DNA from 2 places in the Trichocoleus sp. FACHB-6 genome. Region 2 is predicted to be linked to the other one. Evidence: predicted binding sites of a transcription regulator. Region 2 holds the regulator's gene; the other holds the start of a gene.
The links. Region 2 encodes NtcA, which controls nitrogen genes in cyanobacteria. Its sites were predicted from a motif close to TTTGTANNNNNNNNTACAAA; they were not measured.

Region 1 (5,466 bases), on a different contig from region 2:
AAAAGATTGTCCCAGCGTGGCTATTGTTGAGCAAGCAGAAGCTGAGGCAAAAAAGGCGAGACGCGGTGTCTGGCGAGACACAAAATTCGTGGAACCTTGGGACTGGCGGAGTGCAAGTAAGTAGCGCAATATGCCCTCAGGCTAAAGCCTTGATGCTCCACAAACTCGTGTCCGCCTGCACGGACTTTATAGCGTTTCTCAGTTGGGTGGAATACATTGCAGTTCTAACGTTTGGTAGGGGCATGGCATTGCCATGCCCCTACAGATGTATCGCACCAACCCTTGAATTGCTTGCGGGGAGTAACAGAAAAAGGAAGCATTTTGAAACCTGCTCCCAACAGGTTTTGTTTGAATAGCCGCGCCTACAGTCGTCGGGGCAATAGCTATTCAAAATCTTCTTCGGCGTACTCAGATTGCAGCTGCCTGTTGCCACGCGACCAGAAAAGAGGCGCGATCGCACCGCCAATTGCTCCCACACCGGCGCTAAAAGCCAGCACAACGCCCACGGGCATCTGAATTGACTCAAATGTGAAAAATTTCAGCGACACTGATGTGGCGTTCTGCACGGCAAGGATGGCGATCGCGCCCGCCCAAATCGCTAAGATTATGGATGTGAGTAAATTGGTAAAGGTTTTCATTTATTTTGTTAAACCTTGATTTACCGTAGGTAGGACGTCTCGCCTGCTATTATAAAACAGGCGAGAAACCTGTTTTACGAATATTAAGAAAGGCAAGACACCTGTTCTACGGATATTAAGAAAAGTCCCACATCGCGGACACTTCTAACTCTTGCTTTCGCCTAAACTTCTGCTGGTTCCAACTGGTTAATCGTTTGTTCCATTTGTTGAGCGATTTGGCTTTGTTTTTCGGGAGAGTTTGTTTCCAGATAAACGCGCATCAGTGGTTCTGTACCAGATGGACGCAGGAGTACCCAACTGCCATCTTCCAGATAAAGTTTGATGCCGTCTTTGCGCCCTACTTCTTGGACTTTAATGCCCGCAACTTCTGTTGGGGGATTTTTGGTGAAAGAATCGATGACAGCGGCTTTGTGGGCATCCTCTAAGTGCAAGTCTAGGCGTTGGTTGTACAGAGGGCCATCAGCTTCAGCGATCGCTTCTTCTACCAATTGCGACAGTGGCTTGCCTTCGTAGGCGATCGCTTCTGCCACTAGCATATCGGCTAAAATCCCATCTTTTTCGGGAATGTGTCCGACAATGCTCAATCCGCCTGATTCTTCACCGCCAATCAGCACCTGCGTCTCGCGCATTTTCTCGCCGATGTATTTGAAGCCTACAGCAGTTTCGTAGATTTCCAAACCGTATTTTGCAGCAAAGTTATCTAGCAGGTGGGTAGTAGCAACTGTACGGACAATTGCCCCAGTTTTGCCTTTATTTTTGATCAGGTGACGCGCCAGCAATAGCAGCACCGTGTTGGGTGTCAGCACGTTGCCTTGTTCGTCTACAATACCGAAGCGATCGCTATCTCCATCAGTCGCCAAACCCAAATCCGCTTGATCGCGGCGTACCGCTTCGACCAGTTCCTCCAGCTGTTCCCCTTTCGGTTCTGGCATTCCGCCGCCAAATAGTACATCGCGGTGTGTGTGGAATGACTCAGTTTCGCAACCGCAGTGTTCTAACACGGTATCCAAATATCCGCGAGAGGTGGAGTACAGAGCATCGTACTTCACCTTTAGCCCGGCGCTCTTGATTCGCTCTACATCCAGCAACGTGTAAATAAACTGGAGATAATCTGGCTTCGGGTCAAAGGTAGAAATCTTATCGGTATTTTTGCCCGAAGCAGGCTCATCTGATGCCCCTTCAATATTGGCTACAATCGTGTCTGTAATTTCCGGGGTCGCTGGCCCAGCATAGTCGGGGATATACTTAATGCCGCAATAAGGTGCAGGGTTGTGAGAAGCGGTGAACATCAGCGCCCCTGCTGAGTTGAGAATTTTGGCGTTGTAAGCAATTACCGGAGTCGGACAATCCCGATCGACAATTTTTACCGTCCAGCCTAAGTCTACAAGAACTTCAGCAGCAGTACGGGCAAACTGGTCGGCTAGAAAGCGGGTATCGTAAGCAATTAAAACTGGTCGGTCTTTAGAATAGGCGGTTTCGAGATAACTAGCGATCGCCCTCGTTACCTTACACACATTGGAGAAGGTAAAGTCCGAAGCGATAATTCCCCGCCATCCATCGGTGCCAAACTTAATTTTATTGGAACTGCTGGCTACACTCATCTTGACCACTTCCTCTTTATTCCACCTAAATACTACAAGACACCCATCGCTTTGAGATGTCGCCGCCAATCACAAATAGGTGTGTTTACACAAGTTATTTGAATTTGACGGTAGAAAATCCAGATGGATCTGAGAATACGATAGAATTTACCCTTAATTTCAAACAAGAGTAGCAATCAGGTGTCAATTGCCCTAGCAAATGGTAAATTAGCTGCAACAGCAATATGAGTAATATGCGATCGCATCGCTTCCTCGTATGGGGAAAATCATCTCAAGAGGAGTTCTAAGCCATTGTGAGCCAGACTGACACCCCCACCCTACAAACACTTCAATCTGACGTAACTCGCCTGCGCGAAGAGTTGCAAATGCGAGACCAATTAGTTCAGCAGCTCTCTCAAGAACTATTCCGGCTGGTTAAGGGCAATGCCAACTTTATGCCCAAGCCGGAAGTTTCTGAGCGTCACATGGCTCAAATGAGAGCGCTGCGAGAACAACTGCAAGAAGTTGAACAGCAGGTAACTTTTTATCAAGAGCAGATTACTTCCCGTGACACGGAAATTTATCAATTGCGGCAGTCAGTACAGGAATTAACTGACCGCAGCCGGATGTTAGAGCAGGTGGTACAGGAGTTACCGCAAATTTATAAACAGAAATTTGCCGAACGCATGGCACCAGTCCGCGAGAAAGTGGCGATGCTGCAACGGGAAAACCGTCAACTCCACGCGGAGTTGCAAAGTGTCAGCTATCGTCTAGCGATCAGAACCCGCCGCACGACAACAACGGGCATTGATTTGCCTAGTTTCCCGCGCATGGGTAATGCTCCTGGCCCTATTCCTACGTTTGGTCATGCGTAAAGTTGTGATTGTGGTTGATGCGGAGGTTGATGAAACTGGGGAAATAATCGCAGCATCGCCCACAACAGCGCAAATGGTGTCGGCGCTTAAGGCAAATAGCCCGACGATAGGCGCAACCGCCCAAACTAAGCCCGCCAAGGCGGGCTTACAAAACCAAGCAGAAGCGCTACCAGCAGCAGTAAACGTGCAAGTAGTAAGCACTCAGTGGTTAATTATCAACAAACAACTGACCAGTGACAACAAACTAATTTGGTGTCCTTTGACGTTGAATTTGCCGGAATTGGATTTTCCAGCTCAGAGCGTCTACAATGCTTGCCGCGATGTAACAGGTTTGCGCCAGCTGGTTGAGCAATTAGGATACGCCACAGGGGTCGGAAATTTCTGGTTAGCAGTGGTTCTCACCGCGAAAGGGCCGCTCTACGGCGAGGTAATTGGTAAAGATGAGGCGAGTGAAGGTTTAAAATACCGGATGCCGGTGCATCTATCCGACTCGCAGCGTCAGCCACTTTACCAGTTAGGGTACAAGCTGCTGCAATATTTATCAGCTCCACCAAGCGTTTATTTATTACAGTTTGGTTTTAGCGATCAAAATCTGGTTTTTGACCGACTTTTGCCGTTTCCAGCCCCAAGCGCGATCGCCAGCATCGGCATCCAAAAGCCAGATTTATTCGCTTGTCACTGGCACTGCTTGACTCGGCAGCCAATTTATGACCTAGAAATTATCGCTTCAAAATTATAAAAATGTCGAGCGATCGCTCCTTGTAGGCTACTGAGTATGGATTCCGTGCAGTTTAATTCCAATAAATACGGCTTAGCACTCCACACTAGCAGCCCTGAACTGGGTTTAGCCTTAAGCAATTTTGCTCTGAATACCCGTTCTTCTACCTGGGATTTAGGGCGGGATTTATCAAGTCATTTACATCAATATCTAGCTGAGTTTATCCAGCCGCAAACCTGGGCAGATTTGGCGTTTATTGCCGTAGCAATTGGCCCCGGTAGTTTCACCAGCACTCGCATCGGTGTCGTCACTGCCCGTACACTAGGGCAACAGTTGAATATTCCCGTGTTTGCCATTTCCACATTGGCAGCTGTTGCTTGGTCGCATTTGGGATTGGCAAAGGACAACGGAAAAAATGCGATCGCTATCCAAATGCCAGCCCAACGCGGTCAATTATTTGCCGCCATTTATCAAGTTTCCCCATCCGGTTTAGGACTTACCCAATTGTTGCCAGATACGGTGCTAACACCGACAGCATGGCACCAAGCCCTAGAAACGCAGTCTAATACCTCCTATCAGCTAATTGACATCCCTGCTGGCGCTGGACTGGGTGCCTCAGTTTCCAGCGTATTAGAACTTGCCTATCTAGATTGGCAACAAGAAAAGCGCCCCCACTGGTCGGAAGCGCTACCGTTTTATGGTCAACATCCAGTTGAAGACAAACCAGCTGGGTAGGTCTAACAACAAACCCAACCAAAAATAATCACCGGCTCTAATTCTGATAAAGATGTCTCACGCAACTTGCTTGAATACTTAAACTACCGCCGCAAACTCCGGGGATCGAGGGCATCCCGCAAGCCATCTCCCAGCAAATTAAACGCCAACACCGTGAGGATAATCAACAGGGCCGGAGGCCAGATCAACCAAGGCTGCAACACTAAAATTGAAGCATTAGTCGCCAACGACAGCATATTTCCCCAAGAAGGGTCGGGCTGCTGAATGCCAAGCCCAATCAAACTCAGCACCGATTCTGCCACGATAAACCCAGGCACCGCCAGCGTTGCTGAGATAATTATGTAAGTGGCCGTCTGCGGCAAAACGTGACGCACAATAATGTAAAGCGGTTTCGCGCCCATTGCTCGCGCCGCTTGCACAAATTCTCGCTCTTTAATTGACAGCACCTGTCCCCGAATCACCCGCGCTAACCCAGCCCAGCCGATGAACGAGGTAATCAGCACAATCAACAAAAACCGCTGGGCGCTGCTGAGTCCAAGTGGCAGCACTGCGGCAAGGGAAACCAGCAGATACAGGCTGGGAATGGTCATCAGCACTTCCACGGCACGCATTAAAATGCCGTCAACCCAGCCACCGACGTAGCCAGAAATCCCTCCCGCTAACATACCCAGTGGAAAGGAAATGATAATTCCCACTAAGCCGATGCTGAGGCTAATTCTGCCACCATGCAGCAGGCGGCTGAACTGATCGCGCCCCTGTTCATCGGTGCCTAATAAGTTCAGTTTGCCTTCTCCAACAGCGCCGAAGAGGTGCCAATCCAAGGGGATGCCCGGAAATATTTCTACCTCATCAAATTTGGGTGGCAATGGCAGACGCAGCTGAAACAGTTGGTATTTTGCTCCTCGGACAAAAAAGCGTAC
Region 2 (5,466 bases):
TCTTACCGACTATATTCTTTTGAGCTAAAATTTACAACTAACGTGCGATCTCATCTACTGAGTATGTGAAAATTGAGGTGAATGATTCGGCATACCTTTAAAGCCCGATGGTCGTTATCACTTTTGCTTTTCGCTACCAGCCAATTCGCAATTATAAAAACAAATTGCTTCAGCCTACTCTCCTCTTTCTGTTGGGATTAGCGGTAACTCAAATTTCTGGCTGTGAATCTATTTTAGGTTATCGTATCGGTCAAAACAAGTCTGGAGCAACTATAGAACGGATAACTAATTCGCCAATAGCCATCCCGCTAAAATTTAATTCAGCTAATGAATTTTCGCAAGGGCTGGCAGCGGTCAAAATAAACGGGAAATGGGCATATATTGATAAAAGTGGCAACTTCGTAATTCAACCGCAATTTTCCCTATCAGAGTCATTTTCGCAAGGGCTGGCAGCAGCAAGAATGGGCAGAAAATGGGGATATATTGATAAAAGTGGTAACTTCACAATCCAGCCGAAATTTGATTTAGCAGAGTCGTTTTCCCAAGGACTGGCAGCAGTAAAGATAGGCGGCAAGTATGGCTATATCGACAAGACAGGGAAAATCGTTATTCCACTGCAATTTGATGAAGCTAAGCCGTTTTCCCAAGGACTGGCGGCGGTAGAAATGGGCAGTAAGTACGGCTATATCAACAAGAGTGGCAAGTTCGTAATCCCCCTGAAATTTGATTCGGCTGAATCTTTTTCCGAAGAAATAGCACTTTTTAAAATTGGCGCAAAGTGGGGCTATATTGATCCGCAAGGGAAGGTCGTAATTCCACCAGAATTTGATGAAGCTAAACCTTTTTCCGAAGGGTTAGCGGCGATATCAATTGACAACAAATGGGGCTATATCGATAAGACGGGAGACTTCGTGATTGCGCCCCAATTTCATTGGGCTGGTAGCATTTACACAGGACTAGCGGGGATAGCGATCGCAGATCAGATTGGTTATATCGACAAGGCGGGAAACATTGTGATTGCACCGCAATTTAATAACACTTATGACTTTTCTGAAGGGCTGGTATCTGTAAAAAGGGGCAGCAAGTGGGGCTATGTTGATAAAACTGGAAAGTTTGTAATCCAGCCGCAATTTGATAGCGCTTTGCCTTTTTCTGAAGGGTTGGCGAAAGTAAAAATTGGCAACAAGTATGGCTATATTGCCAATCCCCTCAAGTAATACCCAGTAGATGCAGGAGAAAGTTCACTCTTGCGAAGCGCGATCGCAACCTAAGCTAATTCTCCCGAACTGAACTATCCCCTGAAAACCTACAAAACCCCTTTGGAACTGGGAATCGTACCAGCACGACGGTGATCGATTTCCATAGCCATACGAAGACTACGCGCAAACGCCTTAAAGGTCGCTTCGATAATGTGGTGCGAATTAATCCCATCCAACTGTCGGATGTGCAGCGTCATCTGGCTATGATTCACCACCGCTACAAAAAATTCTCGCACCAGCTGAGTGTCATAAGTCCCGACTCGCTGGGTGGGAATTTGTAAGCCATAGCTGAGGTGAGGACGACCAGAAAAGTCTAACGCCACCTGCACCAAAGCCTCATCTAAGGGGGCGAGGAAATTACCAAAGCGAACAATTCCCTTGCGATCGCTTAGTGCTTTCCCGAACGCCATTCCCAACGTAATCCCCACATCTTCGTTGGTGTGGTGGTCATCAATTTCTAAATCCCCTTTCGCGGCTACATCCAAATCAATCAGCCCGTGAGAGGCAATTTGATGCAGCATATGATCCAAAAAGGGAATGCCCGTATTGGCGTTGCAAGTCCCATTCCCGTCTAAGTTTACTGTCACCAAGACATCAGTTTCGCCCGTCTTACGTGCAACCGTAGCCGTGCGAGGTGATAAAAATTGTTCAAGGTGCGGAGTGGTGGAAACGCGATCGCTTGTCTGCATAGCAGATGCTCACTAACAAGAAACAAGTAAGTTTATTATTCTATGCTATCGAGCTAGGGAATGGGGTAAGTTAGATTCTTTCCCCAGTCCCCAATCCCCAGCCCCTACATCACATTCCCATAATCTCGTACCCAGCATCTACATACAGCACCTGACCCGTAATCCCACTTGCCAAGTCGCTGCACAAGAAACTAGCAGCATTTCCTACTTCTGTCTGAGTCACAGTTCGCCGCAGTGGTGCTACTTCCTCAACATGATGGATCATATCCAGAATGCCACCCACCGCCGATGATGCTAGAGTGCGGATCGGCCCAGCTGAGATTGCATTCACGCGAATATTAGCAGGCCCCATCTCCGAGGCTAGATAACGCACGCTCATTTCCAAGCCAGACTTAGCAATGCCCATGACATTGTAATTGGGGATCACCTTAACGCCGCCCAAATAAGTAAGCGTGACAATACTGCCGCCTTCTGTCATCAGTGGTTTCGCCGCCCCAGCCAGTTGAACTAACGAGTAGGTGCTAATTTCCAAAGCTTGGGTGAAGCCAGCGCGAGTGGTGTTGCTAAAATCACCTGATAAATCGTCCTTGTTGGCAAAAGCAAGACAATGGATTAAAATATCTAGCCTGCCCCACTTATCGCGGATGGCATCAAATGTAGAACGAATTTGGTCATCATTCTGAACATCGCAAGGTAAAAACAAACTGGGGTTGAGAGGTTCTACCAATTCGGCGACTTTCTTCTCAAAGCGTCCTCGGTCGTCTGGTAGATAAGTAACTCCCAAATTTGCACCAGCTTTGTGTAACTGCTGGGCAATACCCCAAGCGATTGAGCGGTTGTTGGCAATGCCAGTAACTAGGGCATTTTTTCCTGATAAATCTAGCATGATGTCAATTTTGAAGGCAATATTAGAGAATATCCGATTTAGGGCGGTAATTAAGATAGCTTGCGTCCGGATCGAAGCTTACTCAACATGACTCAAACTGCATCCCAGCTTATCAAACAGGTATTGTCAAGATATAGACATTTTCCTTAACAGTCTGATTTGCGCCGTGGGGTTGAGGCACTTGGAAAAACTTGGAGGATAAAAGAACTTTAAAATTATGTATCAAGCAGCACAAAAAACTGCCTAAGAGTCAGTTTATCAGTGTCTAAAGTCAGAAATTTCTCACAGTCGGTTGTAATTCCCAGAAGAGTTTCTAGGGCAGCAATAAGGATAAAGGAAGTGGTAGTGACGCAAGATAGACCGTTAGCAGCTGTGTTCCGTCAAATCGGAGGTGGGGCGTTTCCGCCAGTGGTGGAAACCTTTGATCGGGGCAAAACTATCTTTTTCCCCGGAGACCCGGCTGAACGGGTATATTTTTTGCTCAAAGGAGCTGTGAAGCTGTCTCGCGTGTACGAAGCTGGGGAAGAAATTACAGTGGCGCTGCTGCGAGAAAACAGCGTCTTTGGCGTACTGTCGTTGATTACCGGGAATCGGTCAGACAGATTTTATCACGCAGTAGCATTTACGCCTGTGGAGTTGCTTTCAGCACCAATTGAACAGGTGGAGCAAGCGCTCAAGGATAATCCAGAATTGTCGATGTTGATGCTGCGGGGGCTTTCATCGCGGATCTTGCAAACAGAGATGATGATTGAGACTTTGGCGCACCGGGATATGGGATCGCGATTGGTGAGTTTTTTGTTGATTCTCTGTCGAGATTTTGGCGTTCCAGGCCCCAATGGAATTACAGTTGATCTGAAGCTTTCTCACCAAGCGATCGCAGAAGCAATTGGTTCCACAAGAGTTACAGTCACCCGGTTACTGGGAGATTTACGCTCCGAGAAAATGATTTCTATCAATAAGAAAAAAATTACCGTTCATAACCCGGTAGCTTTGAGCCAGCAGTTCACCTAAAACATCTTTTGCACTGTCAGCTTTTGTTAATCAATAGTTGAAGTACCAGCGTCTATCATAAAAAAGCCTTTATGCTTAAGCTTGAGAGGTGATAGCTGAAGCTGGAAAATGGCCACCAGTGCGCTGGTCTTAATTTTATCGATTTTGGTATTGGGTGGTGCGATCGCCACCTTGGGCGATCGCATTGGCACTCGCGTGGGAAAAGCGCGGCTGAGTCTGTTCAATCTGCGTCCCAAGAAAACTGCGGTCTTAGTTACAATTCTTACAGGTTTGATGATTTCCGCCTCAACCCTGACGATCCTATTTGCCACCAGCAAGCCGTTACGCACAGGCGTGTTTCAAGTTGATGAAATTCAGCGAAAACTCAGAACCGCTCGTCGGGAGCTTGACGAAACTGTAGCCCAGAAACAACAAACTGAAAGCGAACTCTCCAAAGTTGCAGCCCAGAAACAACAAACTGAAAACGAACTCTCACTAGCCCGCACCGAGCAGCAAGCCGCCCAGAAGCGTCTGGATGCCATTAATAAGTCTCTGGCGGCAGCACTAGGCAGACAAGCCCAGACAGAGGCACAACTGAGTAAGACAGAGCGCGAACTTAAAAGCGTTGCGGCTAGCTTTGAGAAAACCCAGCAACAGCTGGAAAATGTTTCTGGACAAGCGGTAAATCTACGTTCGGAAATTCAACAACTCCAAGGGGAACGTCAGGAACTAATCAAGCAGCGCGATCGCGTAAAGGCTCAAATTACCCAACTCAAGGGCCAAGTTACTCAACGCGATCGCGAAATTGCCAAGCTTGACCAAGCCATCACAGAACGCGATCGGGAAATTGCCATTCGTGACCAAGCCTTGGCGGAACTTGATCAAAAAATTTCCAACCTGAGAAACAGCATTGACCAACGCGATCGAGAAATCGCCAAGCGAGACACAGCCCTCGCCCAACTTGATGAGGAAATTTCCGCACGAGATCAAGTAATTGCCCAGCGCGAAACTCGCCTCAAGGAAATAGAAAAACAACAAGCTGCCCTAGAGCAGGAAGTAGCAGACCTGGAACAGTATTACCAATCCTATCAAGCCTTGCGTCAAGGTAACGTCGCGCTCCAGCGCGGTCAAGTTCTGGCTTTTGGTGTCTTCCGCATTGTCGATCCCGCCGCCGCCCGTCAGGTTATAGATCAGCTTTTACGAGAAGCAAATCGCACAGCAATGAAAGCTACGCGACCTGGTAACAACAATAACAACAAGATGGTGAATGAGCGCGTAGTGCAAATTACCCAAGCCCAGGTAGACCAACTGCTTAACCAAATTAAAGATGGTCGCCCCTACCTGGTGCGAATTTTCTCGGCTGGCAACTACGTCCAAGGCGAAAAAGACGTACAAGTCTTTGCAGACGCGACAGTGAATAAAATTGTGTTCAGTGGTGGTGATATCATCGCCGCAACATCTGCCGACCCTTCAACTATGAACGACCAACAAATCCGGCAGCAGATCGATCTGCTCTTGGGAGCATCTCAGTTCCGAGCCAATCGAGCTGGAATTTTGAACGATACAATTCAGGTAGGCGACGGTCGAATTACCAGCCTGATTCGCTTTATTGAGAAGCTAAAAAAGTTCAAGCAGCCTATCG

Region 1: H6F66_RS15270 (Npun_F5560 family protein) is a predicted target of NtcA. The motif match lies at 2,337-2,356, and genes of this name have one in related genera.

Annotation. Positions count from the first base shown of each region.
Region 1 is NZ_JACJOY010000078.1:15,622-21,087, forward strand. It holds gene H6F66_RS15255 (thermonuclease family protein) at 1-124, shown strand, start outside; gene H6F66_RS15260 (LapA family protein) at 384-638, opposite strand; gene H6F66_RS15265 (phosphoglucomutase/phosphomannomutase family protein) at 800-2,239, opposite strand; gene H6F66_RS15270 (Npun_F5560 family protein) at 2,533-3,093, shown strand; gene H6F66_RS15275 (hypothetical protein) at 3,086-3,832, shown strand; gene tsaB (tRNA (adenosine(37)-N6)-threonylcarbamoyltransferase complex dimerization subunit type 1 TsaB) at 3,869-4,546, shown strand; gene H6F66_RS15285 (ABC transporter permease) at 4,630-5,466, opposite strand, start outside.
Region 2 is NZ_JACJOY010000023.1:32,474-37,939, reverse strand. It holds gene H6F66_RS04330 (WG repeat-containing protein) at 108-1,217, shown strand; gene hisB (imidazoleglycerol-phosphate dehydratase HisB) at 1,307-1,948, opposite strand; gene fabI (enoyl-ACP reductase FabI) at 2,058-2,834, opposite strand; gene ntcA (global nitrogen regulator NtcA) at 3,174-3,845, shown strand; gene H6F66_RS04310 (DUF3084 domain-containing protein) at 3,954-5,466, shown strand, end outside.